3 regions of the Brucella sp. TWI432 genome follow, and region 2 is predicted to be linked to each of the others. Evidence: predicted binding sites of a transcription regulator. Region 2 holds the regulator's gene; each other region holds the start of a gene.

Region 1 (9,812 bases), on a different contig from region 2:
AACCAGTACCAGCGCCGGGCTGATCTGGTGCCTAATCTGGTTGAGACGGTGAAGGGCTATGCCGCGCATGAAAAGGACACGCTTCAGGCGGTAATCGATGCACGTGCCAAGGCGACGCAAGTGCAGATCACGCCGGAGACACTTAACAATCCAGAATTGTTCAAGCAATTTCAGGATAATCAGGCCAACCTTACCAGTGCGCTTTCGCGTCTGATGGTCGTCGTGGAGCGTTATCCGGACCTTAAGGCCAATCAGAACTTCCTGGCGCTTCAATCCCAGCTTGAGGGTACGGAAAACCGTATTGCTGTGGCACGCCGCGATTATATTGAGGCTGTGCGCGTTTATAATACGTCGATCCGCACCATGCCGACGATGATCTGGACATGGATATGGTATCGTGATGCTAAGCCAATGCAGACATTCAGCGCGGATGCTGCAAGCCAGAGCGCACCTCAGGTCAACTTTAACAACTGATCGGGCATCTCGTGGCAGCTTTGCTTCCCTTTCGCGCGGCGGCCTTACGTGGCCTGAATGGGCCACGGTTGCTTGCGGCTGTTCTGCTTTTCCTGTTTGCGAGTTTTGTGGCCGTTGGCGCGAATGCGCAGGATGCGACAAAGCCGGCACAGGCATTGACGGGGCGCGTGGTGGATGCAGCGGGGATTATCGATCCCGCTCAGTTGCAGCAACTCACGCAGAAGCTTGCAGACTTTGAAGCAAAGTCCTCCGATCAGGTGGTTGTGGTGACTGTCCCGAGCCTGAATGGCGAGGATATTGAGAGCTATTCCAATCGCTTGTTCCGCGCCTGGGCGCTGGGGCAGAAACAGGAAAATAACGGTATTCTGCTGGTCGTTGCCCCCAATGATCGCAAGGTGCGTATTGAGGTTGGTTACGGGCTTGAAGGCACGATGACGGATGCGCTTTCGAGCGTTATCATCAATGGTACAATCATCCCAGAATTCCGCAGCGGTAATTACTCAGAAGGCATCGTGCAGGGGGTGGATGGCATTCTGTCGGTTTTGTCTGGCGATGCTGCCGAGCTTGAAGCGCGCGCCAAACGGAATGCTCAGACGAGTTCGGGCTCCGGTGATGTCGATTGGGTGTTCGTTATTTTCATCACATTCTGGGTATTGATCTTCTTTGGCGGCTTCGGCATGGCGATCTTGACACCGATTTTTGGACGCAAGATTGGCCCCGGAAAATATCGCTGGCTTGGTATGGTGGTGGATTTTAATTCCCGTGGCGGTTCCGGCGGCGGTGGCTTTTCTGGCGGCGGTGGCGGCTGGTCATCAGGTGGCAGTGGTGGCGGCGGGTTTTCCGGCGGTGGCGGATCGTCCGGGGGCGGTGGCGCTTCGGGTAGCTGGTAAGGGAGAATTTTGTGCGCGCTAAAAACCTTATCAGTGATCAGGATCACAAGCGTATTGCCGAGGCGATCCGTGCTGCTGAAACCAATACAAGTGGTGAAATCTACGCAGTTCTCGCCCGCACCAGTGATGATTATTTCTTCGCGGCCGGTTTTGTTGCGACCTGTGGCATTCTGATCGCTTCGGTGGTCGCGGCGTTCCTTGCGCATTGGTACTGGTTTGACATCAGCCTTCCCATGTTCGGCCTCGCGGTGCTTGCGGCCTTTGCAACGGCTATGTTTTTGCTTTGGCTGGTGCCCTCAATCCGTATTTTACTGGTGCCGCGCCGTATTCGCTATAAGCGCGCACATTTGAACGCGTTACAGCAATTTCTGGCGCGCAATGTCCATATCACGGAACACCGGACCGGCATTTTGCTGTTCGTTTCCATGGCCGAACATTATGCGGAAGTGATTGCTGATGCCGGTATTGATGCGCGTGTTGAGCAGGAAGAGTGGAATGGCATCGTTGCAACACTGATACATCATGCTTCGCGTTTGGAAGTTGCAGACGGTTTTGTACTGGCGATTGGGCAGGCGGGGGTGTTGCTGGAAAAACATTTTCCTGCGGGCGAGCACACGATCAACGAGTTGGATGATCACTTGATCGAACTTTAAGTCTGTCTGACAGATTCGGATTCGCCGCTCATTTGTGGCAGAATTGCGCTTTTATGACGTTTACGTAAACCTGGCATGTCCATCCATGGAAAAGCTGGGCGGCATATTTCGAAATTTCTTAAAGCGTTTTCGAAGCTTTGTTCCAAATTAAATGGATTAGATACGAATTTTCTGGCGTTCACTGATTTTTTTGGTTGTTTTCAGCGATTTGTCATCGAAACGCATGTTCAATCTGCTAGTTTGGCGCGCATTGCCATCATGACAGGAGTATCCGACGTGACTGCAAAGCAGGATCGGTCGAGCAAAATTAAGGGTTCCAAGGCAGGCAAGGAGGAGAAGAAGGGAGGAAAGTCGAAGGCGCTTGATGCCTTTTCGCAGCTTCTCTTTGAATGGGCGCCGCCCGAAGATCTTGCGGCCTATGATGCCGCCGCGCTCGATAAGTCTGCCCAGTATGGCTACGAAGCGCTCGAATCCTACCGCAAGGGTAAAAGCATCATCAGCGTCGATAACAGCATCGAACGCCAAGGTCGCGCCGTCAGCGTTATTACCATCGTCAACGACAACATGCCGTTCCTGCTCGACTCGATTATGGGTGAGCTGAACGATCATGTCAGCCAGATTTTCATGGTTGTTCACCCGGTTCTCGACATTGAGCGGGAAAAGGACAGCCTTACAATTTTAGGCGAAGCTTCGCAGCTTGCACCTGCCAAGGGTGTTGAGCGCGTCAGCCTTGTGCAGATTCATCTTCCAGCCCTTGACAAGCAGGCCAAGACTGATCTCACCGCTGCTATCAAGCGTGTGCTCGGACAGGTTCGTTCTGCTGTCAGCGATTGGAAGCCAATGCTCAAGCGTCTTGATGACGCTATCGCCGATTATAAGCGCGTTCAGGAACTGACCCTTGATCCGGCTATGCCTGAGGCAATCGCGTTTCTTGAATGGCTGCGTGATGATCGTTTTATTTTCCTTGGAATGCGCGAACTGACCTTCAAGGGCAAGGGCGACAAGCGTGAGCTCGTGCCGGTCAAGGAGACGCTTGGCATTCTCAATGACAGTGAAGTCCGCGTTCTGCGTAAGGACGACGACGACAAGGCCACGCCGCGCGAGATCACCGACTTCCTTGATAGCAGTGAACCATTGATCGTCACGAAAGCAAATTCGCTGTCGCTGGTGCATCGCAGATCGTATCTTGATTATGTCGGTGTGAAGATCTTTGGTGACAAGGGCGAGGCTATTGGTGAGCTTCGTCTCGTTGGTTTGTTCACCTCTGTTGCTTATGTAAGCTCCGTTGCCAGCATTCCATTTATTCGATCAAAGGCAGATGCAGTTATCCGGCATCTTGGCTTTAACCGCGAAGACCATTCCGGCAAGGCGCTTGTCAATGTGCTGGAAGAATATCCGCGTGATGAGCTGTTCCAGATCGATGTGGAAAGCCTGACGGCCAATGCCGAACTGATTCTGGCACTTGGTGAGCGCCCACGCGTTCGTGCGATCCCGCGTCTGGACCGTTTTGGCCGTTTTGCCACCGTGCTGGTCTATATTCCGCGTGACCGTTACGATTCTGTCGTGCGTGAGAAGATCGGCCATTATCTTGTCGAGATTTATGGCGGCGACAGTTTTGAGTTCCATCCGGTCTTTTTGCAAAATGGTCTGACGCGCGTTCAGTTCGTCATCCGCCGTCATGAACGTTCCACGCCGCATGTGGATCGTGATGCGCTGGAAGAAGAAGTGCGTTCGATCGTTCGTACTTGGGAAGACGCGGTGCGTGAAAGCGCGGACAGCGTGGATGCAAAGACTATTGCTCTGGCTTCGAGCTTCCCGCAATCCTATCGCGAAATCTTCACCGCTCCTGAAGCGCTTGTCGATGCAGAGCGCATCGCAGGCCTTAATGCAGAAGCTCCGCTCTTTGTGGACTTCTATCGCTATCGTACCGATGGTCCGGATGCGGTTTCGCTCAAGCTTTATCATCATGGCGCGCCGGTTGCGCTGTCGCAGCGTGTGCCGCTTCTCGAAAATATGGGGTTCCGCGTGGTCAGCGAGCAGACCCTTGACCTTCCGCAAGCGGGTGAGGACGGTGCCGCAGTTTACGTGCATGACATGCAGCTCGTAAACGCCTATGGCGCTCCGGTTGATCTGTCTGATGATGGCGAGATGCTGGAAGATGTGTTCCGCACGGTCTGGGATGGTCTTGCCGACAATGATGGCTATAACGCGCTGGTGCAGACTGCACGTCTCACGGCACGTCAGATCATGATCCTGCGCTCTTATGGCCGTTATCTGCAGCAGGCAGGTATTGCCTATTCGCAAGGTTTCATTGCAGCCGCACTCAACCGCTATCCGGAAATTGCCAGCGATCTTTATTCGCTGTTCGATCTGCGCTTTAACCCGTCGGCCAAGCGTCGTGACGCCGCTGAAAAGAAGCTGGTTGATGCTATCGAAACGGCGCTTCTCGGTGTGCCGAGTGCGGATGATGATCAGATTTTGCGCCGCTTCCGCAATCTGATCGAAGCAACCTTGCGCACCAATGCTTTCCAGCCAAATGATGAAGGCAAGCCGCGTGTGACCTTTGCGTTCAAGCTCAATCCACGGCTTGTCGAAGGTCTGCCCGATCCGCGCCCATATCGCGAAATTTTCGTCTATGGCCCCGAAGTGGAAGGTGTGCATTTGCGCTTCGGCGCTGTTGCGCGTGGTGGTCTGCGCTGGTCGGACCGCGCACAGGATTACCGCACGGAAGTTTTGGGCCTCGTCAAGGCACAGCAGGTCAAGAATGCGGTGATTGTGCCGGTTGGTGCCAAAGGCGGCTTCTATCCGAAGCGTTTGCCTGTCGGTGGCGATCGCAATGCTGTGTTTGAAGCCGGTCGTGATGCCTACAAGGTTTTCATCTCCACGCTTCTGTCGGTCACTGACAATATTCATGACAATGATGTTGTGCCGCCTGCGGACGTGGTGCGTCACGACAATGACGATCCTTATTTCGTTGTCGCTGCCGACAAGGGCACGGCAACTTTTTCCGATACGGCCAATGCGATCAGCCAGGCGCATGACTTCTGGCTCGATGATGCTTTCGCATCGGGTGGCTCTGCCGGTTACGACCACAAGGGCATGGGCATCACCGCGCGCGGTGCATGGGAAGCCGTGAAGCGGCATTTCCGTGAGTTCAACAAGGATATCCAGACCGAACCGTTCACGGTTGCAGGTGTTGGCGATATGTCGGGCGATGTATTCGGCAACGGTATGCTTTTGTCGGAGCAGATCAGGCTGGTTGCAGCCTTTGATCATCGTGACATCTTCATCGATCCGAACCCGGTTCCGGCTGACGGCTATGCAGAGCGCAAGCGTCTGTTCGAACTGCCGCGTTCAAGCTGGCAGGATTATGATCGCTCGAAGATTTCGTCAGGTGGCGGTGTCTATAGCCGCAGCCAGAAGACGATCACGCTGTCAGCTGAAGCTGCAAAGGCCATTGGCCTTGGCAAAACTACCGCTTCGCCGCAGGAAGTCATGACGGCGATCCTGAAAGCGGAGGTCGATCTTCTGTGGTTCGGTGGTATCGGCACCTATATTCGAGCAGGCAACGAAACGGATGCGCAGGTTGGTGATCGAGCCAATGATGCCATTCGTATCACGGGTTCGGATGTTCGGGCGAAGGTGATCGGCGAGGGTGCAAATCTTGGTGTCACGCAACGCGGACGCATTGAATATGCGCTCAACGGCGGTCGCGGCAATACCGATGCCATCGACAACTCGGCAGGCGTCAACTGCTCCGACGTTGAGGTCAATATCAAGATTGCGCTGGCTGCTGCCATGCGTTCGGGCAAGCTTAAGCGTCCGGCACGCAACAAGCTGCTGGTGAGCATGACCGATGACGTGTCTGAACTGGTGCTGCGCAACAATTATCTGCAGCCACTCGCACTTTCATTGAGCGAACGTCAGGGTCTCACGGAGCTGCCTTATCAGGCTCGCTTCATGGCCGAGCTTGAAGCGCGCAAGCTGCTGGATCGCAAGGTCGAGTATCTGCCATCGGATGCGGTGCTGAATGATCGCCAGAAGTCGGGACAGCCGCTGACGCGTCCGGAACTTGCAGTTCTGCTTGCTTATGCCAAGCTGTCACTGTCGGATGATCTGGTCGCAAGCAAACTGCCTGATGAGCCGTACTTCGAAGAGTTGCTGTTTAGCTATTTCCCGAAGCGTATGGTGAAAACCTATGCCGAGGAAATTTCCAATCACCGTCTGAAGCGCGAAATCGTCGCTACTTTGCTGGCGAACGATATTATCAATCGTGGCGGCATCACCTTCATCAGCCGTCTGGCCGATACGACGGGCAAGTCGCCTGCCGATATTGTCCGCGCTTATGTGGCGGTGCGCGATGGCTTTGAGATCAATGCGATCTATGACGCGATCGATGCGCTCGATAACAAGGTGACGGGTGATGTGCAGAACCAGTTCTATCACCTGGTTGGCGAGATGTTGCTTGCAACGACCGCCTGGGTTCTGCGCAACGACACCACGCGTGCAAACCTGACAGAGCTGGTGAACACCATCACCACAGCACGTGCGGCGCTTGAGCCACGCTTTGATGGTCTGATGCCGGATTACCTGATCGATGCGGTGCAGGCAGACAAGGCAGCCTTTGTTGAAAAGGGTGCGCCTGAAAAGCTTGCTCAGCGTCTGGCCAATCTGCAACTTGCAGGCATCATGCCGGACATCGCGTTGATCGCACATCTGGCTTCTGCCGATCTGGTTGCAACCGCCAAGACCTATTTCGGCGTATCGGAAGCCTTCCGCATTGGCCGTATCGAAGAAGCCGCGCGCACAATTCCGGTTACGGATTATTATGACGGTCTGGCACTGTCGCGTGCAAGCGATACGATCACCCAGGCAGCGCGTGGCATTACGATTGCTGCACTGAAAAAGCACGGCAAGGAAAAAGATCCGGCGGCAGCATGGTTTGCGGAAGATGCAGCACGCATCGACCAGATCAGAAGCCGCATGGTTGCGCTGACAGAAGGCGGTGATCTGACCGTGTCACGTCTGGCTGTTGCTGCGGGGCTTATGTCGGATCTGACGCAATAATTGTGAAACTACGAATAGAATTAAAAAGGGCGGCTTCGGTCGCCTTTTTTGCTTTGTTGTGGTGAGTCTATTAGCAGTGTACCTTCGCAATGCTTTACGGGCGTGGCAGGCGTAACATATGACGGAACAGGCAATGGTAGCAGACGGCTATTCTTCACGCCGCGGTGTGTGGGGCTGGATATTTTTCGACTGGGCGGCTCAGCCATTTTTCACAGTCGTTACCACTTTCATTTTTGGGCCTTATTTCATCTCGCGAATGGCCGAAAGTCCGGAGGCTGGTCAGATTGCATGGGGCTATGGTTTTGCGGCAGCGGGGCTTGCCGTTGCAATCCTGTCTCCCTTTCTTGGTGCTGTTTCCGACAGGACCGGTGCACGCAAGCCGTGGATCGCCTTCTTTGCCATCATTCAGATTGTTTGTCTGTCGCTGCTCTGGTTTGCAGTGCCAGGCGCCAATATCTACTGGGTTTTGCTGGCCTTTGCGCTGGCCATGATTGCGGCTGAGTTTTCCATTGTTTTCAATGATTCGATGATGCCTCGACTGGTTCCACGCAACGATATTGGCCGGGTGTCCAATATTGCCTGGGGGCTAGGCTATATGGGCGGCATGATTGTTTTGATTTTCATTGTGTTTTGCCTTGCAGCATCGCCTGAGACCGGAAAAACGATCATCGGTATTGATCCTCTGTTCGGGCTTGATCCGGCTAAAGGGGAGGATGGGCGAATCGCCGGGCCGATTGCGGCGCTTTGGTATCTGGTTTTCATTCTCCCGATGTTTTTCTTCACACCGGACGTTGCCAAAGGAGAGCCGCTCGGGCGTGCTTTGCGTTCAGGCCTGTCCGAGCTTAAAGCGACGTTGAGGGAGGTTCGTAAGCGTCCGGGAATTGTCCGCTTCCTGATTGCACGGATGATTTACCAGGATGGCGTCAATGCTTTGCTCGCACTGGGCGCCGGTTATGCGGCCGTATTGTTTGGCTGGTCGATCACTGAAATCGGTTTGTTCGGCATGATTCTCAATGTGATGGCAATTTTCAGCTGTCTGCTGGCCAGTAAATTTGATACGCGATTCGGCTCAAAGGTCGTGGTGCTGGGATCTATTGTGCTGTTGCTGATTGCTTCGCTTGGAATCGTATCGACAGATCATCAATCCACTTTGTTTGGCTTCCTGATGTTTGCACCAACGGATGCAAAAGGGTTATTCGCCACGCCTGCCGAACACGCTTATCTGATTTACGGGCTGATGATCGGAGCAGCCTTTGGCCCCGTTCAGGCGTCTTCGCGATCATGGTTCGCGCGTAGCATTAAGCCGGAGGAATCAGGCCGTTATTTTGGCATTTATGCTTTGGCTGGTCGGGCAACAAGCTTTATCGGTCCGTTTCTGGTTGCGACTGTTACGGCACTCAGCGGGTCGGCAGCGCTTGGCATGTCGGTGCTTGTTGTTTTGTTTGCCGCGGGTCTTTTGCTTGCGAAGGCAACGCCTTATCCGGCGGAAGCTATATAGGTGACTGGCGCAGTGCTCTTGCTGCGCCAGTCTTTTTTCTACATCATGCCTGCTGCTTTGGCGCAGGCAATCGCAATCAAGCCGCCAACAATTGGCGCTATCACGGGCACCCAGGCATAAGCCCAGTCTGAACCGCCTTTGCCGGGAATAGGCAGCAATGCATGGGCGATACGTGGTCCGAGATCGCGTGCCGGATTGATTGCATAGCCGGTAGGTCCACCCAGTGAAACACCAAGCGCCCAGACAAGCAGCCCGACCATCAGAGGTCCAAGAACGCCAGTTGCACCAACGGCCTTTGCGCCAATTGCAATGACCACAAAGACCAGAACAAATGTGCCAATCACTTCTGTTATGAAGTTGGCCGGAATGTTGCGGATCGCCGGGCCTGTGCAGAAAACACCGAGCTTTAATCCCTTATCGGTTGTTGGGCGCCAGTGAGCCAGATAGGCAAGATAAACGAGAACGGCACCGGTAAAGGCGCCGAGCATTTGCGCTGCAATGTATGGGGCAACATCGGCAGCCGGAAATGTGCCTGCTGCGTAAAAAGCAAGGGTCACAGCCGGATTGAGATGGCCTGCACTGCCTGCTGCAACCGCAACCATCACACCACACAAGACGGCAAAGCCCCAGCCCGCGGTGATGACGATCCAACCGGAATTCTGACCTTTGGAATTGGCCAGAAGCACGTTGGCTACCACACCATCACCCAACAGAACGAGCATCATCGTGCCAAGAAATTCCCCGATAAAACCGCTAGTCATTATCTGCTCCGAGAAAATAATTTAGGTTAAAAGAAATCATCCGATGCGCAGATGCGCTCATCGGCCGTTTGTATTGATTGTGTATTTTCAAGTTCTGGACTGTTTAGTCAGGCCGAAACAGCGCCTTAATCAATCCAGTTAAGGGACCGTTGGACAGCCTTTTCCCACGAATTGAACAGGCGGGTTCTTTCCTTCGTTGTCATCTTCGGATGCCAGCGCTGGCCGACCTGCCAGTTCTCAATAATGTCATTCGTTGATTTCCAGTATCCCACAGCAAGACCGGCTGCATAGGCCGCACCAAGCGCTGTGGTTTCGATGATCTTCGGACGCACAACCGGCACATCAAGAATGTCAGACTGGAATTGCATCAGCAGTTCATTGACGGTCATACCGCCATCGGCACGCAGTTCTGTAATTTCTACGCCTGAATCCTTGACCATGGCTTCAAGCACTTCGCGCACCTGATAGG
Region 2 (9,812 bases):
TGCTTCGATTTATCTCGAAGAATATGCCAAGAAGAACCGCCTGACCGACCTTATTGAAGTCAACATCAACAATCTGGCGGCTGTGCCATCGATTGTCTTCGGTCTGCTCGGTCTTGCAGTCTTCATCAACTTCTTCAATCTGCCGCGTTCGGCGTCGATTGTGGGTGGTCTGGTGCTCACATTGATGACGCTTCCAACCATCATCATTGCAACGCGCTCTGCCCTTCGTGCCGTGCCGCCATCGATCCGCTCTGCTGCGCTTGGTCTTGGTGCATCCAAGACACAGATGGTGTTCCATCATGTGTTGCCGCTTGCCGCGCCCGGCATTTTGACCGGTACAATTATCGGCCTTGCGCAGGCACTGGGTGAAACAGCTCCGCTGCTGCTGATCGGTATGGTGGCTTTCGTTGCCAACATGCCAGCAACCCCGATGGATCCTGCAACGGCGCTGCCTGTGCAGATTTTCATGTGGGCCAATGAAGCCGAGCGTGCCTTTGTAGAACGGACATCAGGCGCTATTATCGTCCTGCTCCTGTTCCTCGCCGTCATGAACATTGCAGCAATTATTCTGCGCCGCCGCTTCGAGCGCCGCTGGTAAACGGGAGAGAAATGATGAATCTCATGACTGAACGATCTCTCGAAAAAGCCGTAGGAGAAAAAATGAACACCAACGCCCCTTCGATTAAAATGCGTGGCGACAAGGTCTGTGTGTTCTATGGCGAAAAACAGGCACTGTTCGAAGTCGATTTGGACGTGCCCGAAAAGATGGTCACTGCGCTGATCGGCCCATCGGGCTGTGGCAAGTCGACCTTCCTGCGTTCGCTCAACCGCATGAACGATACGATCGAAGGCTGCCGCATTGCTGGCAAGATCACGCTGGACAACGAAGACATTTACGATCCTAAGATCGACGTTGTTGAATTGCGCGCCCGCGTCGGCATGGTGTTCCAGAAGCCCAATCCGTTTCCGAAATCGATCTTTGAAAACGTTGCCTATGGTCCGCGTATCCATGGCCTTGCCCGCAACAAGACCGATCTCGAAGAAATCGTGGTCACAAGCCTCAAGAAGGCCAGCCTTTTTGAAGAGGTCAAAGATCGTCTGCATGATGCAGGCACAGGTCTTTCCGGTGGTCAGCAGCAGCGTCTGTGCATTGCACGTGCCATTGCTGTGAGCCCTGAAGTGATCCTGATGGACGAGCCGTGCTCGGCCCTTGATCCGATTGCAACCGCCAAGGTTGAAGAGCTGATCGACGAATTGCGCCAGAACTACACCATCGTCATCGTGACCCACTCCATGCAGCAGGCAGCACGCGTTTCGCAGCGCACTGCCATGTTCCATCTGGGCAATCTGGTGGAAGTGGGCGACACGGATGTGATGTTCACCGCACCGACCGAAAAACGCACCCAGGACTATATCACCGGTCGTTTTGGCTAAGGAATATTTCAGCAAAAGCGAGAGCCGGTTCGGTTCCGCTTCCCTGCCACCTTTACTTTGAGGTCTATTATGGCGTCCCAGCACACCGTTAGCGCATATGACGAAGAACTTCAGTTCCTGACCCACAAGATTGCGGAAATGGGCGGTCATGCCGAACGCATGGTCGAGCAGTCCGTTGCAGCGATTGTCAATGCCGACAACGCGCTGGCACAGCGCGTCATTTCCGATGATCTTATTCTCGATGCCAGCGAACGCGAGATCGACGACAAGGCTGTGATGATCATTGCCAAGCGCCAGCCAATGGCGGTGGATCTGCGCGAAATCATCGGCTCAATCCGCATCTCTGCCGATCTGGAGCGCGTGGGCGATCTGGGCAAGAATATTGCCAAGCGTGTTGCCGCCGTTTCGGAATCGCGCCAGCCGGGCAAGCTTTATCGCGGCCTCGAAACCCTGGCTGAACTGGCGCTCACGCAGCTCAAAGACGTGCTTGATGCCTATGCAACGCGTTCGGTCCAGCAGATCAATATCGTGCGTGATCGCGATGACGAAATTGACGCGATGTACACCTCGCTGTTCCGCGAATTGCTGACTTATATGATGGAAGATCCGCGCAACATTTCTGCCTGCACGCATCTTCTGTTCTGCGCCAAAAATATCGAGCGCATTGGCGATCATGCGACCAATATTGCGGAGACGGTCTATTATATCGTGACTGGCCTGCAAATGCCTGCGGAACGCCCGAAAGAAGATCTGAGCCACGGCATTGTCGTGGATGAGGCGCGTAAACCCTGAAAACGTGGCTTGCCGTAGCAGTGCGACGAGCCATTTCAAATATGTATGAAGGCGCGGCGGCACGCGGTCGAACGGGGGAATTGCATTTGTCGCTACGCTTAACCCGATAGGAAACTCTGCATGTCACAGGCACCCAAGATTGCTGTGGTCGAAGACGAAGAAGCGCTGAGCGTGCTGTTGCGCTATAATCTCGAAGCCGAAGGCTACCACGTCGATACAATATTGCGTGGCGATGAAGCCGAGATTGCACTGCGTGAAAACGTACCGGATCTGCTTATTCTTGATTGGATGCTGCCGGGCGTATCCGGCATTGAACTGTGCCGCCGTCTGCGCCAGTGGCCAGAGACGGAGCGCCTGCCGGTCATCATGTTGACGGCGCGCGGCGAAGAAAGCGAACGCGTTCGGGGCTTGAGTGTGGGTGCCGATGATTATGTGGTGAAGCCTTTTTCGACACCGGAACTGCTCGCCCGCGTTAAAGCCATGCTGCGCCGCGCCAATCCAAGCGTGCTTTCGCATGTGCTGAAAGTCGGAGAGCTTGTGCTCGACCGTCAGCAGCATCGCGTCTATCGAAAGGAAAAAGAAATCCGCCTGGGGCCGACAGAGTTTCGTCTGCTCGAATATTTCATGATGTCGCCGGGCCGCGTCTTCTCGCGCAGTCAGCTGCTGGATGGTGTCTGGGGACCGGATATTTATGTCGATGACCGCACGGTGGATGTGCATGTCGGACGTCTGCGCAAGGCCATTAATCTCGGTCGCGCGCTTGATCCGATCCGCACGGTGCGCGGCGCGGGCTATTCCTTTGGATAGCCGTTCAGGCATCCTCAAATGTGTATATTGGCATCTCGCTGCTTGAAAAAAGCGGCGAGATTTTTGTTTGGTGAGAGGCTTTCTGCCTCACCCATAACAACAGCCGATTCGGAAATTATGGCCTTTGGCAGCGCCGGAATGGCCCTTCTCACGCGATATTACAGTTTTGTCGATAAAGTTGAAGGCGCTTATTTGGCGTGGTGAAAACAGCGTTTTCGACGTGCTTTTTTGGCCCAAAATTCCGATTGCTAAAAACTTGAAAGAAAATGGGAATTGGGGCGCTGATGTGACTTGTCTGTAACCAGATTGAATCGCGTTAAATCAATACCTTATAAGAATTGACGGGTCTCATTAAGGATTTATTAATATATTTGAAGGGTTTGCAGCAAAATTCAAGCTTATGATTCAAGTTGATTTCATCATCATCCTGTTGGTGACGTGGATTTTGAAATTTGACCCTTTGCCTTTTTTTGGCCTAAAAATTCAAAAACCTTGTAGTCGATGCGTAACTGCAAAACAGTCGATTTTTGATTTTCGTTCTATTTGGCTTTGCATCATAGCCGGTTTTGCAAGCGCCTATGCGGCGCGTATGACAGGCTGGATCAGGTAAGGGGTCTAATTATGAGATTTGTCCGTTGACGCGCGCTGGTAAATGGAAATGGCCTGTTGTTATCGGGTTGCTCGTAGCACCGTTTTTGGTGACGGGCTGCACGACGACAGGCGGAACAACCAAGGCCAAGACGGAAAAGACAGCGGCAACCAGCCACGTCAAGACCGTCAATGGCGTTAAGACTTTCACCTACACTGCCAGAGACCGCGAGTGCCTTGAGCGCGCGATGTTCTTTGAATCAAACCGCTCAAGCCCGGATGGTTTGATGGCTGTCGGTACAGTTGTGATGAACCGCCTTGCATCGGGCAGCTATCCCGACACAATCTGTGGCGTTGTGGGGCAGAAAAACCAGTTTGCGCCCGGTGTTTTGAGCCGCAAGATGAATTCCAAGGCAATGCCGGATGTTGAGGCCGCAGCCGATGCCGTTCTCAAGGGCAAGCGTCATCCAAAGCTGAAAAACGCGATGTTCTTCCACACGGCGGGCCTCAAGTTCCCCTATCGCAACATGCATTATGTGCTGGTTGCAGGCGGAAACTCTTTCTATGAAAAGCGTGGCCGCGATGGTGCGTTGGAGAATCCTGTTCCGCAGATACCTTACAATTTGGCCTATGTATCAACACCACAGTCGCCTTCCATGCCCGATGGCCCGTTCTATAACGTGACATCGCAGCAGGATGTTCCTGTTCCGCAGGCGCAGCCAACTGTTCAGGTTGCTCTGGCCGAAGCAGCTAACAGCGTTGAAGCGCGGCAGAATGATGGTTCGGGCCCACAGGCTCGTGGCAACCGGCTCGCGACCCTTCCTGTGAAGCCAGCTGAAAAGCCGGCTGTGATGCAGGTGGCAAGCTATCAGCCGACATTTGATGAAACGGCGCCAAACGTTCAAAATGTGTCACTTGGATATGCGGCTGACAAAAAGCACGTCGATGCAATCGGCGCGATGCTTCTGTCGCAGGAACGCCCGGAAGCACCGCTCTAACAAGAGCTTGAGATGTAAAAAGCGCCCTTAGCGGGCGCTTTTTTATTTGACGGGCACTGCAACGGGAACTGGCTGATAAATCACCATCGGTCCATCGTAGAAATCAGCTCTGTTTTGCCATGCACGACTGTCTGCGCGGCGGTCGAGATCAAGCCGCATCATACAATTTGCAAAAGCATCGGTCCTTTGTTTGAAACCATAATTGCGGCAGGTCTGTTCATCTGCCGCACGGCGCTGTTCCGGTGTCATGGTCTGACAGCCTGCGAGCAGTCCCGCCAGACCGAGGATAAGAAGCACAGTTTTCTTCATGAAGTTGCTCTCGTAAAATCAAAAAATTATCGACCGCTATAAGAATATAGCGCAGTTGCAGGAAAAAGAGTGGTGAAATTAAGGGCTCTGATACACTGCCGCTGATTCTTTCAAACACGAGGTTTGCAGCCCTATGGCAATTGACAATAACGCTCCCGTCATCGATCCGGTAAAACTCGAACGTCTGGCCGAAGTTGCCGTGCGTGTGGGCCTGCAATTGCGCGAAGGACAGGACCTTGTCATCACGGCGCCCGTTGTTGCTCTGCCGCTGGTACGCCTGATTGCAAAACATGCCTATAAAGCAGGCGCGGGTCTTGTCACGCCGTTTTTCTCAGATGATGCAATCGCGCTGGCACGGTATGAAAATGCAAGCGATGAAAGCTTTGATCGTGCAGCCGACTGGCTCTATGAAGGCATGGCAAAAGCCTATGCCAATGGGGCGGCCCGTCTTGCCATTGCAGCCGATAATCCGATGCTGCTGTCGGCGCAGGATGCATCAAAGGTTTCGCGCGCCAATCGCGCCAATTCCAAAGCCTATCAGCCAGCACTCGAAAAGATTGCCGGTTTTGACATCAACTGGAACATCATTTCCTATCCGAACCCGGAATGGGCCAAGCTGATGTTTCCGAATGAAACGGAAAATGTTGCGACCCGCAAGCTGGCGGATGCGATCTTTGCAGCCTCCCGCGTTGATGTCGATGACCCGGTCGGGGCATGGGCCGCACACAATGCAGCGCTGCGCACCCGCACGCGTTTTCTGAATGCAAAGGCCTATAGTGCGCTGCGTTTTCAGGGTCCGGGTACCGACCTGACGGTCGGTCTCGCCGACGGCCACGAATGGCATGGTGGCGCATCGACGGCAAAGAATGGCGTTACCTGCAATCCGAATATCCCGACCGAAGAAGTCTTTACCACGCCCCATGCGTTGCGCGTTGAAGGCCATGTATCGAGCACCAAGCCATTGTCGCATCAGGGAACATTGATCGACAATATTTCGGTGCGCTTTGAAGGCGGCCGCATTGTCGAGGCCAAGGCAAGCCGTGGCGAAGAAGTGCTCAACAAGGTGCTGGATACCGATGAAGGCGCACGTCGCCTGGGCGAAGTGGCGCTTGTTCCGCATTCCTCACCGATCTCGCAGAGCGGGCTGTTGTTCTATAACACGCTGTTTGATGAAAATGCTGCGAGCCATATCGCGCTCGGCCAGTGCTATTCGAAATGTTTTGTTGATGGCGCAAAGCTGACGCCAGAACAGATCAAAGCGCAGGGCGGCAATTCGAGCCTCATTCACATCGACTGGATGATCGGATCTGACAAGATTGACGTTGATGGCGTCAATGCAGATGGCAGCCGCGAGCCTGTGATGCGTGGCGGCGAATGGGCTAATTAACTGTTGCAAATGAAAAGCCCGGCTTAGAGCCGGGCTTTTTATAGGTCTTTAGAGCACTAAAATCAGTTTTTTTCCTGAACATGGGCTTCCAGGAACCACAGCGCCTTGTCGAGACTGCGCGATGCAGCAGTGAAAATGTCTGCGGTCGTGTCATCACCTGCTTCATCAGCATCTTTAATCGACTGGCGCACAAGATTGGCGACATCGCCATAACGCTCGATCAGTGCGTTCAGGTGGTCGTGCACAGCGTAAATATCGGTCGGATAGGCTTTAAGCTTGGAGTCTTTTGCGACAACCTGCGTCGTGCCATAGGCGGTGCCGCCAAGCTGCACGGCGCGTTCTGCAATTGTGTCCACATGACCGTCAAGATCGGCACGGAACGTGTCGAGCAATTCATGCACGGCGATAAACTGAGGCCCCTTGAGGTTCCAGTGCGCCTGCTTGGTGATGAGGGCAAGATCGATGGTCGCAGCCAGATTTTCATTCAGCAGCGCAATCATCGTGGTCTTTGTATTGGAGGGAAGATCGTTGCGGGTTGCATGCATCGACTTCTTGGACATTTTATCCTCATATCCTTTGCACGATCCGGCTTTTTCCAACGGTTGAGAAACCGCTGTTGAAAAACAGATTTGTTTTCTGAAACCGGTCCCGCCAGATCTCAATGAAAGGCCGGTTCAGGGATACGAAATTGAAAATTGCCCCGCATCCTCAATTTTAACGCCGTGCATGGCGTTTTGTTCCGAAAATATGTAGTAATTTTCGCAAGATTCATGTGTTTTGCTTGTCGCAAGCCGATTTCTGATTTACCCGATGGCTCATGAAGATACTTGCCCTTGATACCGCCTCTTCCTGGTGTGCTGCCGCAGTCTATGATTCGCGCACGGATAGGGTTCTTGCCAAAATAAGCGAGAATATCGGAAAAGGTCATGCCGAAGTTTTGATGGACTATATCGGGCGCGTGATGGAGCAATCCGGTATTGCCATGACTGAACTTGATCGCGTGGCGGTCAATGTCGGTCCCGGATCATTTACCGGCGTGCGCATTGGTGTGTCTGCGGCACGCGGTTTTGCACTGGCTCTTGGCCGTCCGGCTATGGGCATCAGCGCCTTTGATGCGCTTGCCGCTGAAGTAGCGCTCAGCCAGCCGGGACAGCCGGTTCTGGTGCTGCTTGAAGCGCATCGCGGTGAAATTTACGCGCAGGCCTTTGGTGGTGATGCGGTGGCCACAACCGGGCCAGTGGTGCTCGCGCGTGACGAAGCGCTGACGCTTATTCAGCAACAGCCGTCTGAAACGGTTCTGGCTGGCTCGGCTGCTGCTGCGCTCAATGAAATTCTGGCTGGCACATTCAGTGTCGTGCGCCTTGAGCCAACGGGTCAAATCGGCACGTATGCAAAGCTTGCAGCCATCGGCGCGCCGGGTGAAGCACCAAAGCCGCTCTATATGCGCGGACCGGATGTGAAGCCACAAACCGGATTTGCCTTGCCGCGCAGGGCGGACGGGGATGCGCGGTGATGGGACTTTCGTTTCTGCGCTTCGGTAGCAAACCCGTTTCGGTGGAAAAGCTTGATGTTCATGACAGCGGCGAAATTCAAAGAGTTCATGCGCTTTCCTTCCATCACGCATGGAGTTCGGACGATTTCCGTTCGCTGATCGCGCAGGATAGCGTTTTTGGCTTTGTGGCGCGGCCCGAAGGCAAGCCGGGCAAGGCGTGTGGCTTTGTGCTGGCGCGGCTCGTTGCCGGTGAGGCGGAAATTCTCACCATTGCGGTTTCCAATGCGGTGCGCAAGCAGGGCATCGGCCATGCGTTGATGGATGCCGTGCTGCGCTATCTCTATCAGGAGCGCGCCGAGACGCTGTTTCTGGAAGTCGATGAAAACAATGTCGCAGCACTGGCTCTTTATCGCCGCATGGGGTTCAACAAGGTCGGTGATCGCCCTGCCTATTATGAAACGGCCAATGGCCGTTCTTCGGCTTTCATTCTGCGCCGCGATCTGGTGAGGCCGCAATGATCGGTGCCATCCGCATTATTCTGGTTGTTGCAGCCATGGTGGCGCTCAGCCTGTCGCTCATTCCGGTGCAATATGTGTTTTTGAAACTCAAAAACACATGGAAGCGACGGCTTCCGAATTTCTTCCATCGTATCATTGCGCGCCTGCTCGGTTTCCGCATTACAATCGTCGGCGAGATGCCGGAAGGCCGGCCGTTGCTTCTGGTTGCCAATCACGCATCGTGGAGCGATATTGTCGTGCTTTCGGCTGCGGGGCAGGTGTCTTTCATTGCCAAATCACAAGTCAGAAGCTGGCCGGTATTTGGCTTCTTTGCCGTGTTGCAGCGCACGGTGTTTGTCGAGCGTGAACGGCGCGGCAAGACCGGCGAACAAACCTCTGACATTGCAAAACGTCTGGCTGATGGTGACGCCATGGTGCTGTTTCCCGAAGGAACGACATCGGATGGCAATCGTGTGCTGCCGTTCAAGACCGCACTTTTTGGCGCAGCCCATACCGCAATCCGGGAAGCGGGCGTGCCGGAAGTCATCGTGCAGCCGGTCGCTATTGCCTATACCGGCGTGCATGGCATGGCGATGGGCCGATACCATCGCCCGATTGCTTCATGGCCGGGCGATGTTCAGCTGATGCCGCATCTCAAAGGCATTCTGCGCGAAGGTGCCATTGATGTTGAAATACGTTTTGGCGAGCCGATTGTGGTCACCGCCGAAACGGACCGCAAGGCGCTGGCGCGCACCATGGAGAACCGGGTGAGGGCGTTGTTGCAGACCTCGCTGCTCGGGCGCGAAATCGCGGAAGATTAAAGCATTTCCAGCAAAAGTGCGGAGCGATTTTGCGTGGGATAATGCGATAAAAACAAAGAGATTTAGCATTCCCTATGATTCATTCTAAATAGGAAATGCTCTGAGAGTGTTAGTTTGTCGCCTTCCAAAGCAGCGATAAAGACGCTAGATAGCCGCGCATGAGCGAAAATATGACCGATATCAAGACAAACCCGAATGGCAGCAACACGCGTAAGGTTTTTGTAAAAACCTATGGCTGCCAGATGAATGTCTACGACAGCCAGCGCATGGCCGACAGCCTTGCCGCTGAGGGCTATGTTGCGACTGACACGCCCGATGATGCCGATCTGGTTTTGCTCAACACCTGCCATATTCGTGAAAAGGCATCGGAAAAGCTTTATTCTGCGCTGGGTCGGCTGCGCAAGATGAAGGATGCACGCGGACCAAATGGCAAGGAACTGACAATCGGCGTTGCCGGTTGTGTGGCGCAGGCCGAGGGGCAGGAAATTCTGCGCCGTGCGCCCAATGTCGATCTGGTGATCGGACCGCAGACCTATCACCGCCTGCCGGATGCGCTTGCGCGTGTGCGTGGCGGCGAAAAAGTCGTCGAAACCGAATATGCGATCGAAGACAAATTCGAGCACCTGCCAGCACCCAAGCGCGAAGAAACCCGCAAGCGCGGCGTTTCAGCCTTTCTTACGGTGCAGG
Region 3 (9,812 bases), on a different contig from region 2:
CATCGCAGCCTTGGCAACAGCAGGCGCGATACGCAGAATCAGCCGCTGATCGAACGGCGAAGGAATGATGTGGTTTGGTCCGAAAGTTGGCGTATCGCCCGAATAGGCGCGTGCGGCGACATCAGAAGGTTCTTCACGGGCAAGTGAAGCAATGGCACGGACGGCCGCAAGCTTCATTTCCTCGTTGATTGCAGTGGCGCCAACATCAAGTGCACCGCGGAAAATGTAAGGGAAGCAGAGAACATTGTTCACTTGGTTCGGATAGTCTGAACGTCCGGTGCAAATCATGGCATCAGCGCGCGCTTCGCGTGCAGCCTCTGGCATGATTTCCGGGTTCGGGTTGGCCAGCGCCATGATAAGCGGCTTTTCAGCCATCTGCTTAAGCAGTTCTGGCTTCAAAACACCCGCAGCCGAAAGTCCAAGGAACACATCGGCATCGCCAATGACATCGGCGAGCACGCGCGCATCCGTCTTCTGCGCGTAAACATCTTTCCAGCGGTCCATAAGCGTATTGCGGCCTTCATAGACCACGCCTTCAATGTCACAGACCCAGATATTTTCGCGTTTTGCACCAAGTTTAACCAGCAGATTGAGGCAGGCAAGGGCTGCTGCACCAGCACCAGACGTTACAATCTTCGCTTCACTGATCTTCTTGCCGGCCAGTTCCAGACCGTTCATAACGGCAGCGGCAACGATAATCGCCGTTCCGTGCTGGTCGTCATGGAAAACCGGAATATTCATCTGCGCGCGAAGCTGTTCTTCAACTTCAAAACACTCAGGTGCCTTGATGTCTTCGAGATTGATGCCGCCAAAAGTTGGCTCAAGCGCCGAAATCACGTCGACCATACGGTTGATTTCAAGCGCTTCAATTTCAATGTCGAACACATCAATATCAGCGAATTTCTTAAAGAGAACGGCCTTGCCTTCCATCACCGGCTTGGATGCAAGCGCGCCGATATTCCCAAGTCCCAGCACAGCCGTACCATTGGATATGACAGCCACCAGATTGCCGCGCGCCGTATATTCGGCAGCAGTGGATGGATCTTCTTGGATCGCAAGGCAAGGCGCTGCAACACCGGGCGAATAGGCGAGTGCCAGATCGCGCTGATTGCCAAGCGGCTTTGTCGCCTGAATTTCGAGCTTTCCCGGTTTCGGGTAGCGGTGAAAGAACAGGGCCGCTTCGTCAAAATCTGAACGCGTGGAAGTGGAGGGGGTCTTTTTGTCGGTCATTTTAGCATCGCTTTCCAGTTCATACGCGCAGCCGGAGGGAAACCGCGTGAGGACGCCTATTCGCGTCATGTGAGCCAATATCGTTTTTATCTCAAACTATCAAATCACTATAGGCCCGATTTCGAGAAGCAGTTGTTCCGCAATCCAACGGTATTTTGAACGAAACTGCTTTTTATGGCCGTAGACATGCCACTAAGCCGATGTGGCAATCAACCGGATTCTGGTTGACGCGCGGAAATGTCCAACAAATCCTCACTCAAAAATGCCGTCATATGTTTGTGACATGAATCGGGTTTTCTTCATTCAAATTCGGGTTGCCAGTCGGAAGGACAACCAAATGAGCGAAGAACAGATCGATCCAAAAAAATATCGCACCCTGTTCATTTCAGATGTGCATCTTGGTTCCAAAGCAGCTCAAGCTGAGCTTTTGCTTGATTTTCTGCGCTATCACGAGGCGGAAACGATCTATCTGGTTGGCGATATTGTCGATGGCTGGCGCCTGCGTCGCAACTGGCACTGGCCGCAGGAGCATAATGATGTTGTGCAGAAACTGCTACGCAAAAGCCGCAAAGGCGCGACAATCATTTATATCGCCGGCAATCACGACGAATTTCTGCGAAATTTTCAGGGCACACATTTTGGCGGCATCGAGGTGATGAACCGCGCCATTCACGAAGCTGCGGATGGCCGCAAGTTTCTGGTCATCCACGGCGACCAGTTCGACGTGGTTGTGCGCAATGCGCGCTTTATCGCCTATCTGGGTGACTGGGCCTATGACACAGCGATCTGGATCAACACGGTTATGAGCCGTATACGCGCGACGTTCGGATTGCGTTATTGGTCATTTTCCGCATGGGCCAAATTTCGCGTGAAGAAGGCTGTCAATTTCATTGGAAAATTTGAAGACGTGGTTTCCGATGAAGCAAAACGCATCGGCGTGGATGGTGTGATCTGCGGTCATATTCATCACGCAACCATCGGAAATATGAATGGTGTTGAATATATCAATACCGGGGACTGGGTCGAAAGCTGCACAGCGGTTGTCGAGCATTTCGATGGTCGCATGGAATTGCTTGAATGGACGCAATGTCTCGCTCAACGCCCATCGATCCCGGCTGATCGGGAAAGCAGCAAGATAATCAGGCTTCCAAAACAAACTCGAAAAGCGGTGAATAGCAACAGATGAAGAAACTCGTCATCGTGACAGACGCGTGGCATCCGCAAGTGAATGGCGTGGTGAGAACGCTGACAAAATGCTGTGAACTGATGACAGCGCGTGGCTACGAGGTGATTGTTGTTTCGCCGCTGGATTATCGCTCTGTTCCGTGTCCGACTTATCCAGAAATTCGTCTGGCCATGACAACACCGGCTGCCGTCCGGCGGCGATTGCTTAAGATGCAGCCCGATTATGTGCATATCGCAACCGAAGGTCCACTTGGTTTTATGGCACGCAGGGCATGTCTTAAGATGGGCTGGAGCTTCACGACAAGTTTCCATACGCGCTTTCCGGAATATCTTCAGGACCGCTTTCCCATACCACCAAAATGGACTTATGCATTTTTACGCCGCTTCCATAATCTTGCATCGCATACACTTGTTCCGACCCAATCCATTCTGGATGACTTGCGGGAGCGCGGCTTTACGGGATTGGAATTATGGACGCGCGGTGTTGACCGCACGCTGTTTCATCCGCGTGATGATGTGGCAAGAGACCTTCCAAAGCCAGTTTTCATCTGTGTTGGACGCGTTGCGACAGAAAAAAACCTGCCAGCATTTCTTGAGCTTGATCTGCCCGGCACAAAACTGATTGTCGGCGATGGCCCTGCGCTCAATGACTTCAGGTCGCGTTTCCCGGATACGGTATTTATCGGAAAAAAAGAGGGCAAAGAGCTGGCGCAAGTCTATGCATCAGCGGATGTTTTCGTTTTTCCAAGTAGAACCGATACATTCGGCCTTGTTCTGCTGGAAGCTATTTCATCAGGCCTTCCTGTAGCGGCCTATCCTGTTCCCGGATCATCCGATGTTGTGGGTGCCACAGGCGCAGGCGTTCTTTCGGAAGATTTGCAGACTGCTTGTCTTGCTGCCCTTGAAATGCCTGCCTTTAACCCTGCTGAAGTCCTCAAACCCTTCACATGGGAGGCCTGCGCGGATATTTTCGAGAACGTGCTCTCATCAGCAACGCGCCTCACGCAGGCAGCACAGGACGCCCATAATCAACCCCAGACGGCCGCTTCCGGCGGATAAACAAGAGCACCATCATAATGAAGGCCGGGAATGCGATCCTGCGCCAAGAGCAGTGGACCATCGAGATCAACGACATTGGCTTTCTGTGCGAGCAACACGGCCGGAGCCATACCCAGCGATGTGCCGACCATACAGCCAACCATGATCTGCAATCCAAGCGCAGTTGCCTTTTCGCGCATGATCAGCCCTTCGGTCAGACCGCCGGCTTTGTCGAGCTTGATATTGACTGCATCATAACGCTTTGCGAGGTCTTCAAGACCAATCGACGTATGCACGCTTTCATCGGCACAAATGATGACCGGACGTTCAATTCGGCTGAGAATTTCGTCCTTGCCAGCGGGCAGGGGCTGTTCGATCAGAACCACACCGGCCTTTGCGGCAGCGGCCATGTTTTCTATAATGTTGTCATCAGTCCAGCCTTCATTGGCATCGATGATAATGCGGCTGTTGGGAGCAGCCTTTGCAACAGCCAAAATACGCTCAATGTCATTATCGCCCCCCATCTTGACCTTGATCAGCGGATAATGGGCAACCTTAGCCGTCGATTCAGCCATTTCAGCAGGCGTACCGAGCGACACCGTAATCGCAGTTTCAAGCGGGCGGGTTGGTGTTCCAAGCAAGTCTGCAACACGTTTGCCAGATATTTTTGCTTCCAGATCCCAGAGCGCGCAATCAACCGCATTGCGCGCGGCACCGGCAGCCATAATTGTCTGTATTTCCTGACGCGTTGCACCCTTTTCAAGGGCATCACGCACGACCTCAATCTGTTCGCTCACACTCTCAATCGATTCGCCATAGCGTGCATAGGGCACACATTCGCCACGCCCACGCTTTCCTTCATGGCTTATCTCGCACACGATGACCGAAGCCTCCGTCTTGGAGCCGCGGGAGATTGTGAATTTCCCGGCAATAGGATAGCGTTCATGAATGATTTTCAAGTTTTTGTGCATGGCTATGGCTTCCAGTACGCAGTATTTCGGTCGCGCAACGACTCGTATAAGGGTTAGGCCATGTTGACCGACACCGACGACAAAGCAAGTGCTGCCGCCAATGTCGCGCCAAAGATTGATTTGGCCGAGCAGGATAACTTACGTCTCATAAACCTGAGCGGACATTGGATTTCTCAGAACGTTGGCGTTGTCGACAAAAAAATGCGCGAGCTCGAAAAAATTGGCGGCTCGCAGGCAGCGATCATCAACGTTGCGGGTGTGGAAAGTCTTGATACGGCTGGTGCCTGGCTGATCGAACGCCTGCGCCACCGTCTGTTGTCTCAAAAGATCGATGTTGAACTCCAAGGCGTTAAGCCAGCATGGCTGCCGCTTGTGGAAGAGGTCGGCAAATCCGTCGAACGCACGCTGGACGTGCCACAGACCAAGAAGCCTTTCTTCTTTATCAAAATGCTGGATTCCATCGGGCGTGGCGTCACCTCGATGTTTCAGGATTTCCTGATGGCAATGCACATTCTTGGTGCAACAATTCGCGGTGCGCAGCTGAAAGCCGGGCGCGGCAGTGGTATTCCGTTTCCGGCAATCGTCAAGCAGATTGACCGGATGGGCGTGGGCGCGATCCCGATTATTGTCCTTATGTCAACAATTGTTGGTGCCATCATTGCACAGCAGGGCGCCTTCCAGCTTCGCTATTTTGGCGCTGAAATTTTCGTGGTTGATCTGGTCGGCATTCTGGTTCTGCGTGAACTCGGCGTGCTTCTGACTGCCATCATGATCGCCGGACGATCCGGCAGTGCGATCACGGCTGAAATCGGCTCGATGAAAATGCGGGAAGAAACAGATGCGCTCACCGTTATCGGGCTTAATCCAGTCGGTGTTCTTGTCTTTCCGCGACTTGTCGCGCTTGTGGTGATTCTGCCGCTTCTGACAATCATTGCAGATCTTTCAGCTTTGGTAGGCGCTGCAGCGGTTACTTATTTCTACTCCAACATCTCGCCGGAAGCATTTATCAGCCGCTTGCATGATGCCGTTGCACTCAACACCTATTTTGCAGGTCTTATTAAAGCACCGTTTATGGCGATGATTATCGGTATACTCGCTTCTGTTGAAGGCATGAAAGTCGGCGGCAGCGCAGAATCACTGGGCAGTCGCGTAACTGCCTCTGTGGTTAAATCAATTTTCATCGTCATCGTTGTCGATGGTTTGTTTGCGATATTCTACGCTGCAATCGACTTCTAAGTCTTCAATATCCCTCTATATAAGGAATTGTGGGGCCTTTCGGACACAGTTCCAGACAGAACTTATATAGCTTTGTTTCATACTGTTCTGTCGAAGCGCACGCTCAGGTAAAGAGTAAATATGGAGACTATCATCGATAACCAGCAGCCAATGCAGGATACACAAAGCAGCGAAGCGCCTGTGCCGATCATTTCGGTGCGGGATGTTACCGTTGGCTTCGGTGGCCGCGCTCCTGTACTCGATAGCTTATCGCTCAATATTTATAAGGGCGAAGTCCTTGGCTTCATCGGGCCGTCAGGTTCTGGTAAATCTGTGCTGATGCGGACCATTCTTGGACTGAACAAAAAGCAGTCGGGTGAGATCGAGATATTGGGACGCAATATCGACAAGATCACAGAAGCCGAGAAAATGGCAATTGATATGCGCATGGGCGTGTTGTTTCAGCATGGCGCCTTATTTTCAGCACTCAGTGTGCTTGAGAACATTCAGGTTCCGATGCGCGAATATCTTGATCTTCCGCCCAAGCTTATGGATGAACTGGCGCGTCTCAAAATCGATCTGGTGGGCCTAAGTCCTGATGCGGCTGATAAATTTCCATCTGAACTTTCCGGCGGCATGATCAAGCGTGCGGCATTGGCACGTGCTCTGGCGCTTGACCCGGACATTGTATTCCTTGACGAGCCGACATCTGGTCTTGATCCGATTGGAGCGGCAGACTTTGACGAACTGATCGCCAATCTGCGCGATACAATGGGGCTTACCGTTTATATGGTGACGCACGATCTTGACAGTCTGTTTGCGATTTGTGATCGCATTGCCGTTCTGGGTAACAAAAAAGTTTCGGTTAGCGGTTCCATTGAAGACATGCTGGCTGTAGACGATCCATGGGTTAAATCCTATTTTCGAGGAAAGCGCGCACGTCAGATCGACACCTCTGCGCCAAGCAGAAGACGGCCCGGCAGCGGCAGCCGCTTGCAGACTGGATAAGATATGGAAACGAAGGCCAATTATGTACTGGTAGGAGTTTTCACGCTGATCGTCAGCCTGCTGGCTTTCGGTTTCGTGTACTGGATCGCGCGCTATGGCGAAGCCAGAGACTCCGTAGAGCTTGATGTACGCATACCCGGATCGGTAACGGGTCTGGGGATCGGCAGTCAGGTTCTGTTTAACGGTATCAAAGTCGGGGACGTCCGCTATCTTCACCTCGACGAAACAAATCCGGGTATGGTGATCGTTAAAACGCGTGTGAATGCAACAACACCGATTACCCGTTCAACTGAAGCGACACTAGGCTTTCAGGGTCTGACAGGTCAGGCCTATATTGAGCTTAAGGGTGGGCGGCTTGACGAGCCAAACCTTCTTACCGAAGCTGCAAAAGAAGATACGGTTGCACGCATTGATGCCGATCCATCTGCCGTGAACAATCTTCTGGCGACCGCGCAGGATATTTTTGCGCGCGCAAACAGCGTGCTGGGCGAGCTTGAAGGCTTTGTCACAGAAGCGCGCGGGCCGCTGACTGACACGATCAAAAACACCAAGACCTTCACAGATGCACTGGCAAAGAATGCCGATGTGATTGATGAGCTGGGCTCCAACGCGGACAACATCAACCAGATCGTTTCCGATGCCAAAGAAATGATGGGGCGCTTGAATGCTGCTTCATCGCGCATCGAAGATGTGATTGCGAAGGCGGACCATTTGCTCTCCAGTGACGATAAGGACGGTGTTGTGGCGCAAGCCAAGGCAACGCTTGAATCCATTCGCCAGCTTTCCAGCAATCTGGACAAGCGCATTTCACCCATTGCCAGCAATCTTGAACGCTTCTCCGGTCAGGGCTTGACCGATATTCAGGCGCTGATTGGTGATAGCCGTCGCGCTGTACAACGTGTAGAACAGGCTGTATCCGATATTGAGCGCAATCCGCAGCGATTGTTCTTTGGTGGCCCCGGCAGCGTACCGCAGTATAACGGAAGGACGCGTCATTAATGTCCAATACAGGTTCTGTGGTGGTAAATTCCCATCGTCGTTTCATTATGCCTCTTCTGCTTGCAACCTTGCTGGCAGGTTGCGGGACGACAACACCGCTCGACACATTCAGCCTTTCCGCACCGCAGCAATCGCAGTCCGCATCGGCGAACCGCAAGAACCTTCAAATTCTGGTGCCCCCACCAAGCGCTTTGAAAGCGCTTGATAGCCAGAACATCGTCGTCAACACTGCGCCCGGTGCCATTGAATATCTCAAAGGCGCGCAATGGGGCGACAGGCTGCCAAACATCGTTCAGTCGCGTCTTGTGCAGGCCTATGAAAATACCGGCGTATTTGGCGGTGTTGGGCGCCCCGGTGACGGTTTGGCCATCAACTATCAGATCCTGAGCGATCTTCGCGTATTCAGTATTCAGGCCTATGGTGCTCAGAGAGCCGCAGTGGTGGAAATCGCCGTCAAGCTTATGAATGACAAGAATGGTGAAGTCCGTGCCACACGCGTTTTCCGTGCCACAACACCAGTCTATGGCACGTCCAACAACGAATATGTCAAAGCGCTGGATAGTGCTTTTGAACGTGTCGCCAGCGAAATTGTTGGCTGGACAATTTCTTCACTCTAAGCGTTAAAACATAAAAGGCAGCTTGTTTTCACAAGCTGCCTTTTTTCTCGCCCGTCACTTCTGAAGTTCATACAGAACCGTCAGTTTAAACCAGCACCGGGCAACACCCGAACCCCAAGCTTTTCTAAAAAAACTGGAAATAAAAAAACGCGGCCCATGAGCCGCGTTTTCATTACTTTATTGGCTTTTCTTACCGCAGGCGACCGCTTGCATGGGCCAGCATCGTGTAAACTTTACCGGTATCTGACGTCAGGTAAGTCTGCGTCACCATGTTATCGCGGTCATTGCGCGCAACGTCTTCAAGCAGACGCTGGAAGTCGTCCATGTAACGATCTACAGCGCGACGGAACTCACCATCCGTCTGATATTTACGCTTGATGTCGTCAAAGGTCTGCTGTCCCTTGAGCGTATAGAGACGACGGGTAAAGACATTCCGTTCACCGCGGCGATAGCGGTCCCATAGCTCAACGGATGCTTCATGATCGATTGCGCGGGCAATATCGACCGAAAGCGAGTTGAGCGATTCAACCACATGGCTTGGCGAGCGAGGAGCCTGTGTAGGCTGTGCCTGCGATGGGGCGGCCACCTCATCCTCGCGCGATGCACGGGCAAGAAGGTCAGAAACCCAACCGCGTGGCTTATCAGAGGATACAGCTGGCTGTGCGGGTTTAGGGGCTTCTACCGGACGGGTGCGAACAGCGACGTCGGCCTGTGGCTGCACTGCCATGATAGGAGCCTGAACCGGAGCTGGCCTCTGTGTCTGAACCGGACGCGAAACAGGGCGATCTGCGCGGCTTTCACCAACATCAACCAAACGTCCCGACTTGTTGACGATTTCAGCAAGTTCCTTGAGAGCATTGATCTGCTCGCCAACGGCTTTGCGCATTGCGCTCGTCGTTTCCTTGGCTTCCGCAGGCATATCCAGAACGCCGCGCTTGAGTTCACCACGGGTTGTGTCGAGCTCTGTGCGAATTTCTGTTGCCGTGCGGCGGATATCGTCGGTCGCAGCGGAGAACTTCTGCGATGCCTGTTCGACGATCTCAGCAATGCTTTCACGCATCTTCTCAGCCGAAGAACGGGTCTGGCCCTCTGCGCGCTGGAAGGCCGATGCCACGATCGTTTCAAACGACTGCATCAGATTCTCAATGCCTTCCGACTTCTCAACAAGGCCCGAAGCAAGCTTGTCAAGCGCGAGATGGCGATCTTCAAGCGTACCGGCAAGACCATTCTGTGCCGAGCTGATCATATCCGAAGCAGTTGAGAGAACCTTGCCATGCTCTTCAAAGCGCTCGGCAATATCAGCAATCTGCGACAGTGTACCATCGGAAAGCGCGCGCAGCGTGCCAATATTGTTGTCGATGAGACCCGTTGAGGCCTGGAACATCTGTGCTGCGCGGTTTGCATTTTCAACGAAGCTGCTTGTCGTTTCAACAAGGCGGCCGTCAATGCTTGTCAGGTTGCGCGCAGCAGATTCGATCAGCTTGCCAAGTTCGCTATTTGAAGCGGCGAGGCGATCAATCAGCTCGCTTACATTGTCTGACAGTCCCGT

The links. Region 2 encodes PhoB, which activates phosphate uptake and scavenging genes when phosphate is short. Its sites were predicted from a motif close to TGTCATNNANCTGTCAT; they were not measured.
Region 1: ABE527_RS19470 (NAD-glutamate dehydrogenase) is a predicted target of PhoB. The motif match lies at 2,060-2,076, and genes of this name have one in related genera.
Region 3: ABE527_RS16590 (UDP-2,3-diacylglucosamine diphosphatase) is a predicted target of PhoB. The motif match lies at 1,497-1,513, and genes of this name have one in related genera.

Annotation. Positions count from the first base shown of each region.
Region 1 covers NZ_JBDJNL010000024.1:8,208-18,019, reverse strand. Annotated here, with positions in the region: gene ABE527_RS19485 (LemA family protein) at 1-474, shown strand, start outside; gene ABE527_RS19480 (TPM domain-containing protein) at 558-1,364, shown strand; gene ABE527_RS19475 (TPM domain-containing protein) at 1,376-2,017, shown strand; gene ABE527_RS19470 (NAD-glutamate dehydrogenase) at 2,294-7,084, shown strand; gene ABE527_RS19465 (MFS transporter) at 7,203-8,582, shown strand; gene ABE527_RS19460 (MIP/aquaporin family protein) at 8,621-9,343, opposite strand; gene glpK (glycerol kinase GlpK) at 9,469-9,812, opposite strand, start outside.
Region 2 covers NZ_JBDJNL010000001.1:96,632-106,443, forward strand. Annotated here, with positions in the region: gene pstA (phosphate ABC transporter permease PstA) at 1-598, shown strand, start outside; gene pstB (phosphate ABC transporter ATP-binding protein PstB) at 661-1,434, shown strand; gene phoU (phosphate signaling complex protein PhoU) at 1,504-2,226, shown strand; gene phoB (phosphate regulon transcriptional regulator PhoB) at 2,347-3,033, shown strand; gene ABE527_RS00475 (cell wall hydrolase) at 3,669-4,619, shown strand; gene ABE527_RS00480 (hypothetical protein) at 4,662-4,928, opposite strand; gene ABE527_RS00485 (aminopeptidase) at 5,062-6,315, shown strand; gene dps (DNA starvation/stationary phase protection protein Dps) at 6,378-6,875, opposite strand; gene tsaB (tRNA (adenosine(37)-N6)-threonylcarbamoyltransferase complex dimerization subunit type 1 TsaB) at 7,133-7,828, shown strand; gene rimI (ribosomal protein S18-alanine N-acetyltransferase) at 7,825-8,325, shown strand; gene olsA (lyso-ornithine lipid O-acyltransferase) at 8,322-9,125, shown strand; gene miaB (tRNA (N6-isopentenyl adenosine(37)-C2)-methylthiotransferase MiaB) at 9,284-9,812, shown strand, end outside.
Region 3 covers NZ_JBDJNL010000014.1:38,183-47,994, reverse strand. Annotated here, with positions in the region: gene ABE527_RS16595 (NADP-dependent malic enzyme) at 1-1,230, opposite strand, end outside; gene ABE527_RS16590 (UDP-2,3-diacylglucosamine diphosphatase) at 1,568-2,416, shown strand; gene ABE527_RS16585 (glycosyltransferase family 4 protein) at 2,413-3,474, shown strand; gene dgcA (N-acetyl-D-Glu racemase DgcA) at 3,444-4,424, opposite strand; gene ABE527_RS16575 (ABC transporter permease) at 4,485-5,660, shown strand; gene ABE527_RS16570 (ABC transporter ATP-binding protein) at 5,781-6,647, shown strand; gene ABE527_RS16565 (MlaD family protein) at 6,651-7,646, shown strand; gene ABE527_RS16560 (ABC-type transport auxiliary lipoprotein family protein) at 7,646-8,263, shown strand; partial or broken gene ABE527_RS16555 (apolipoprotein A-IV repeat region-like domain-containing protein) at 8,454-9,812, opposite strand, start outside.